3 regions of the Stenotrophomonas sp. 24(2023) genome follow, and region 1 is predicted to be linked to each of the others. Evidence: predicted binding sites of a transcription regulator. Region 1 holds the regulator's gene; each other region holds the start of a gene.
The links. Region 1 encodes HrcA, which represses chaperone genes, less so after heat shock. Its sites were predicted from a motif close to TTNGCACTCNNNNNNNNNGAGTGCNAA; they were not measured.

Region 1 (2,266 bases):
ATGCGGTCGCTGACATCGCCCTGCTGCGACAGGGCCTCGGCTTCGTCCACCAGCGCCTGCCAGACGGCCGCCGCCTGGCGTACCCGGCGGCGTTCGGCGGCGTTGCCGGCGTAGGCGTCGAGCAGGCCCATCTGCGACGGGCGCGACAGCAGCGCCTGCTGTTCGTGCTGGCCATGGATCTCGACCAGGAACGCGGCCAGTTCCCCGAGCTGGGTCAGGGTGACGGGGCGGCCGTTGATCCAGGCCCGTGAGCCACCGTCGGCACGGATCACCCGGCGCAGCTGGCACTGGTTGTCGTCATCCAGTTCGTTGTCGGCCAGCCAGCGACGGGCGCCCTCCAGGGCGTCGAGCGCGAATTCGGCCGACAGCTCGGCGCGGGCCGCGCCATGGCGGACCACGCCACTGTCGGCGCGCAGGCCGGACAGGAAGCCCAGCGCGTCGACCATCAGCGACTTGCCGGCACCGGTTTCACCGGAAACAACGGTCATGCCGGGGCCGAATTCCAGTTCGGTGGCGCGGACGACGGCGAAATCCTTGATGGAAAGATGTCTGAGCATGGGGAGTGGGTCTGGCAAGCCGCGCAACGCTAGCATGCGCGGGCGGCGGCTCCAATGACTTGCCAAGGTCGGGTCAGGCCATTATCTAGTGCCTGTGTCTCACAGGCTGATTCCATGCACGGTTCTTCCGACCCCCTGGCGCCGCGCGCGCGCCACCTGCTGCGTACGCTGATCGCCCGCTACATCCAGGATGGTGAGCCGGTCGGGTCGCAGACGCTGGCCCGGGTGGCAGGGCTGGATGTCAGCCCGGCGACCATCCGCAACATCCTGGGGGACCTGGAAGACCTGGGCCTGCTGGCCTCGCCGCACACCTCCGCCGGCCGGGTACCGACCGCCCATGGCTACCGCATGTTCGTGGACAGCCTGCTGCAGATGCAGCCGCCGGGCGAGGGGGAACTGGCCCGGTTGCGGCAGGAGCTGGCCGGCGGCGGCAGTACCCAGGCCCTGCTGGGCAGCGCCTCGGAACTGCTGTCGGCGATGAGTCATTTCGTCGGCGTGGTCAGTGCGCCGCGGCGCGAGCAGTTCGCCTTCCGCCAGATCGATTTCGTGGCGCTGGACGGGCGCCGGGTGCTGGCCATCCTGGTGTTTGCCGACAACGAAGTGCAGAACCGGGTGATCGAGACCCGGCGTGGTTTCGACCCGGGCGAACTGGAACGGGTGGCCAACTACCTCAATGCGCACTTCGCCGGCCTGCCGGTGGCCGAGATCCGCACCCGCCTGCTGCTGGAGCTGCGCGATGCGCAGTCGGAGCTGGAGCAGCTGCTCTCGCACAGCATCGAGCTGGCCGAGCAGGCCCTGCAGCCGCCGGCTGACGACATGCTGGTGGCGGGCCAGACCCGCCTGATGGGCGTACAGGACCTGTCCGACCTGGAGCGCCTGCGCGAGCTGTTCGAACTGTTTTCCAGCAAGCGCGAGATCCTGCAGCTGCTGGAGCGGACCATCCAGGCCCCGGGCGTGCGCATCTTCATCGGTGAGGAGACCGGGGTGGTGCCGTTGCAGGGGGTCTCGCTGGTCACCGCCCCGTATACGGCCAACGGCCAGGTGCTGGGCGTGCTGGGGGTGATCGGCCCCAAGCGGATGGCCTATGACCGCATGATTCCGCTGGTACAGGCCACGGCCGAGGCCCTGGGCGCGGCCTTTTCGCCGTCCGGACGGGGTTCGGGGGCCACCGACGCTTGAAACGCAGCATCCCGCCCACACTAGGGGGGATGGAGGCGGGGAGTGACCGCCAGGGACCCAGACATGAACCAAGAACATCCAGATATCGAATCCCAGCAGAGCGCGGCCGATGCAGCCGCCGCCCACGGCGTCAACGACGAACTGGAGCGCCTGCGCGCCGAGGTCGAGCAGGTCAGGGCCGACGCCCTGCGCGAACGTGCCGACCTGGAGAACCAGCGCAAGCGCGTGGCCCGTGACATCGATCAGGCCCGCAAGTTCGCCAACGAGAAGCTGCTGGGCGAACTGCTGCCGGTGTTCGACAGCCTGGATGCCGGCCTGAAGGCTGCCGGCGATGAGGCCCACCCGCTGCGCGAAGGCCTGGAGCTGACCTACAAGCAGCTGCTGAAGGTTGCCGCCGACAACGGGCTGGTGCTGCTGGACCCGACCGGCCAGCCGTTCAACCCTGAACACCACCAGGCCATCAGCCAGGTGCCCGCCCCGGGTGCCGCCCCGGGCAGCGTGGTGACCGTGTTCCAGAAGGGCTACCTGCT
Region 2 (2,266 bases), 2.2 Mb from region 1:
GACCGACGTCACCCTGAAGGGCGAACTGAGTGGCCGCGACGTGGTGCAGCGCGTGCGCGTGGACTTCGGCTACGGCAAGCGCCGCCTGCCGGTGCTGGTGATGACCGGTGATGGCAACCCGCACAACCAGACCGGCCTGCTGCAGGCCGGCGCCAACGACCTGGTGCTCAAGCCGATCGAAGAACGGCTGCTGGTGACCAAGGTGCTTTTCCAGCTGCGCCTGGCCCGCTTGAACGATAGACCCCTGGTGCGATGAACGAACAACCGGCAACACCTCCTTCCATCCAGCTTGAACCCAGCTGGAAGGACCGCGTCGGCGACTGGCTGCTGCAGCCGCAGATGCGCGAACTGTCCCGTTTCCTGCGCGAACGCAAGGCGGCCGGTGCGGCCGTGTTTCCGCCCGGGCCGCAGATCTTCGCGGCCTTCGATGCGACCCCGTTCGAGCAGGTCAAGGTGGTGGTGCTGGGCCAGGACCCCTACCACGGCCGCGGCCAGGCCCACGGCCTGAGTTTCTCGGTGATGCCGGGCGTGCCGGTGCCGCCGTCGCTGCTGAACATCTACAAGGAGATCGAGGCCGACCTGGGCATCGCCCGGCCGGACCATGGCTGCTTGCTGCCGTGGGCGCGGCAGGGCGTGCTGCTGCTCAATGCCGTGCTGACCGTGGAGGAAAGTTCCGCCGGTGCCCACCAGGGGCGGGGCTGGGAAGGTTTCACCGACCACGTCGTGGATGTGCTCAACCGCGAGCGCGAGGGCCTGGTGTTCCTGTTGTGGGGCAGCTATGCCCAGCAGAAGGGCAAGGTGATCGATACCCGCCGCCACCGCGTGCTGAAGGCGCCGCACCCCTCGCCGCTGTCGGCGCACCGCGGCTTCCTGGGTTGCCGCCATTTCTCGATGGCCAACGACTACCTGCAGCAGCGCGGGCAGGCGCCGATCGACTGGTCGCTGCCGTCGCGTTCGGCCCTGGAGGCCGATCTGGCCCGTCCGGGCTGAACCCCGGGCAACCTGGGGGCCTCGTGCAGGCCCCCGGCGCGGGCCATTCAGGTGCCGATGGGCCCGCAGGGGCACGGTTTCAGGGCCAATGGCTTGAATTGCAAGGGATTGTGAATCCCGGGAAGCTGGCTCGCCACTGTCATCAATTCGCGCTACGGTAGCGGGGTGGTCGGCGCCAGTGTTTCATCAGCGGAACGCTGGAACTTTTTCCCCCTTTAGCAGTCCAAGAACCGGACTGCTAAGATGAGCCCCATGAGCCAGAACACCTCTACTGCCCTTGTGGCAAACAATCTCCCGATTCCCAGTGCGCTCGGTTCGCTGGACGCCTACATCGGTGCCGTGCACCAGATCCCGGTGCTGTCGGTCGATGACGAACAGGACCTGGCCCGTCGCTTCCGCGACGGCAACGATCTGGACGCCGCCCGCGAGCTGGTGCATTCGCACCTGCGCTTCGTGGTGCACGTGGCCCGCGGCTACAACGGCTACGGTCTTGCGCTGGGCGACCTGATCCAGGAAGGCAACATCGGCCTGATGAAGGCGGTCAAGCGCTTCGACCCGGACATGGGCGTGCGCCTGGTCTCCTTCGCCGTGCACTGGATCCGTGCCGAGATGCACGAGTTCATCCTGAAGAACTGGCGCATCGTCAAGGTCGCCACCACCAAGGCGCAGCGCAAGCTGTTCTTCAACCTGCGCAAGTCGAAGACGCGCCTGGGCTGGATGAACGCGGCCGAAGTCAGCGCGGTGGCCAAGGATCTGAACGTGTCCGAGCGCGAGGTCATGGAAATGGAATCGCGCCTGTCCGGTCGCGATATCGGTTTCGATGCGCCGACCGACGAAGACAACGAACACGCGCCGCCGTCGCCGGCAGCGTTCCTGGTGGCCAATGACGAAGACCCGTCGATGGCCTATGAGCGTGCCGACAGCGAAGACAACCAGCTGCAGCTGCTGCGCGAAGGCCTGGCCGAACTGGATGCGCGCTCGCGCGACATCATCCGTCGCCGCTGGCTGGATGCGGACAGCAAGGTGACGCTGCAGGAACTGGCCGACGAATACGGCGTGTCGGCCGAGCGCATCCGCCAGGTCGAAGCGAACGCGCTGAAGAAGATGAAGGCGCTGTTCAACGCGTAAGCGCGGTGATGCGTTGACGTACTGAAAAGGCCCGGCATTGCCGGGCCTTTTCTTTTCCGCGTGTGCCCATCCACGCATGGCGTGGATCTACAAAGGCGGCCGAACTGCATGGCCGATCCACGCATGGCATGGATCGGCATGTGCGATC
Region 3 (2,266 bases), 2.2 Mb from region 1:
GGTCAGCGGTCTGCGACTGCTGGTTGTTGATGAAGTACGGGGACAGGTAGCCGCGGTCGAACTGCATGCCCTTGACCACGTCCAGCTCGTTGTCCAGGCCCGAGCCTTCTTCAACGGTGATGACGCCTTCCTTGCCGACTTCCTTCATCGCGTCGGCGATGATCTGGCCGATCGACTCGTCCGAGTTGGCCGAGATGGTGCCGACCTGGGCGATCGCCTTGTCGTCGGCGGTCGGCTTGGAGATGTTCTTCAGCTCGGTGACGGCGGCCACGACGGCCTTGTCGATACCGCGCTTGAGGTCCATCGGGTTCATGCCGGCGGCCACGGCCTTGGCGCCTTCGCGGATCAGGGCCTGGGCCAGCACGGTGGCGGTGGTGGTGCCGTCGCCGGCGTCGTCGTTGGTGCGCGAAGCGACTTCCTTCACCATCTGCGCGCCCATGTTCTCGAACTTGTCAGCCAGTTCGATTTCCTTGGCGACGGAGACGCCGTCCTTGGTGATGGTCGGGGCGCCGAAGCTCTTTTCCAGCACGACGTTGCGGCCCTTCGGGCCCAGGGTGGCCTTGACGGCATTGGCGAGAACGTTGACGCCGCGCACCATGCGCGAACGGGCGTCTTCACCGAAACGAATATCCTTGGCAGCCATTGCGATTACCTCATTGGTAGCGCCGGGCCATGCCCGGCGGCTGGGTGTTTGGAATCAGGGGATGGAACAGGTCGCGCCGGGGCTCAGCCGATGACGGCGAGCACGTCGTCTTCGCGCAGGACCTTGTACTCGACGCCTTCGCTCTTGTACGAGCTGCCGGCGTACTGGCCGTAGATGACCTTGTCGCCGACCTTCAGCGACGGCGCACGCACGCTGCCGTTGTCCAGCGGCTTGCCCGGGCCGACGGCCACGACTTCACCCTTGGTGGACTTTTCCTTGGCCGAATCCGGAATGACGATGCCACCGGCGGAGATTTCGTCGGCTTCGATCGGCTTGACCACGACGCGGTCGTGCAGCGGCTTGATGCTCATGTGAGACCTCTTAAGTTGTTGATTGGTCTGAAAAAGTCCGGCGATTTTAGCACTCCCCCCAGGGGACTGCCAGAACCGCACGTGAAGAAACCCGATGACTCGGGACGAAGCAGAGATGGAGACCACCCCGGACCTTTCAAGGGGCGCCTGCCGAAAATTTTTGGGTGACCCACGTCGCGGATCGGGCACGCGCTACCGGTCACTCGATAGCCCTGTCACATGGTTTGGGTAGATTCGGCCGGGAAACATCAATCACAAGGAGTGTTCGATGCGACCGCAGTCCCCGATTGCCCTGGCCTGCCTGCTGGCCCTGGCCGCCAGCCCGGCCCGGGCCGATGTCTTCATCAACGAGCTGCATTACGACGACAGCACGCCCGCCGGCGACGTCGGCGAGGCCATCGAGGTCGTCGCCACCGCCGGCGAGGACCTGACCGGCTACCGCCTGTACCTGTACAACGGCAGCACGCCGTCGGCCGCAACCGTCTATGCCAACACCGCGGTGCCGGCCGGCACCGCCGCCGGCTGCGGCAGCGCCACCCTGGCCGTGGTCACCTACCCGACCAACGGCATCCAGAACGGCCCCAACGACGGCATCGCCCTGGTCGATGCCAGCGGCAAGGTCGTGCAGTTCCTGAGCTATGAAGGCGGCATCACCGCGGCCAACGGCCCGGCGGCGGGCATGACCAGCCAGAACATCCCGGTGGCCGAGACCAACAGCACCGCCCCGGGCACCTCGCTGCAGCTGACCGGCAGCGGCAGCCAGTACGCCCACTTCACCTGGGCCGAATCGGCCGCGCAGACCTTCGGCAGCTGCAACCACGGCCAGGCCTTCAACGGCGGCGGCGGCACCCCGGGCCCGAACACGCCGCCCTCGGTGTCCACCACCACCCCGGCGCAGGGCAGCAGCACCTTCCCGGCCGCCGGCGACCTGGAAGTGGTGTTCAGCGAAACGGTGAACCTGGCCAGCGGCGCGTTCGCGCTGAGCTGCGGCCAGTCCGGGGCCATCGCCCTGAGCCACCCGGCCAGCGGCCGCACGGTCAAGCTGTCCACCAACACGGCACTGGTGGCCGGCGAGGCCTGCCGCTTCGACATCCGCGCCGCGCGCATCACCGATGCCGACGGCGCCCATCCGGCGGCCGATTCGCGCATCGCCTTCACCGTGGCCAGCAGCACCGGCAACCCGGACCCGGGTACCCCCGGCGGCCCGGCCGGCTACTACGCGCGGGTGAATACCTCCAGCCCCAGCCAGCTG

Region 2: rpoH (RNA polymerase sigma factor RpoH) is a predicted target of HrcA. The motif match lies at 1,206-1,232, and genes of this name have one in related genera.
Region 3: Q9R17_RS06175 (co-chaperone GroES) is a predicted target of HrcA. The motif match lies at 1,061-1,087, and genes of this name have one in related genera.

What each region holds. Positions count from the first base shown of each region.
Region 1 is NZ_CP133160.1:3,675,858-3,678,123, forward strand. Features, by position in the region: gene recN (DNA repair protein RecN) at 1-557, opposite strand, end outside; gene hrcA (heat-inducible transcriptional repressor HrcA) at 672-1,736, shown strand; gene grpE (nucleotide exchange factor GrpE) at 1,800-2,266, shown strand, end outside.
Region 2 is NZ_CP133160.1:1,431,907-1,434,172, reverse strand. Features, by position in the region: gene Q9R17_RS06355 (response regulator) at 1-256, shown strand, start outside; gene ung (uracil-DNA glycosylase) at 253-990, shown strand; gene rpoH (RNA polymerase sigma factor RpoH) at 1,243-2,118, shown strand.
Region 3 is NZ_CP133160.1:1,396,475-1,398,740, forward strand. Features, by position in the region: gene groL (chaperonin GroEL) at 1-643, opposite strand, end outside; gene Q9R17_RS06175 (co-chaperone GroES) at 727-1,014, opposite strand; gene Q9R17_RS06180 (endonuclease) at 1,283-2,266, shown strand, end outside.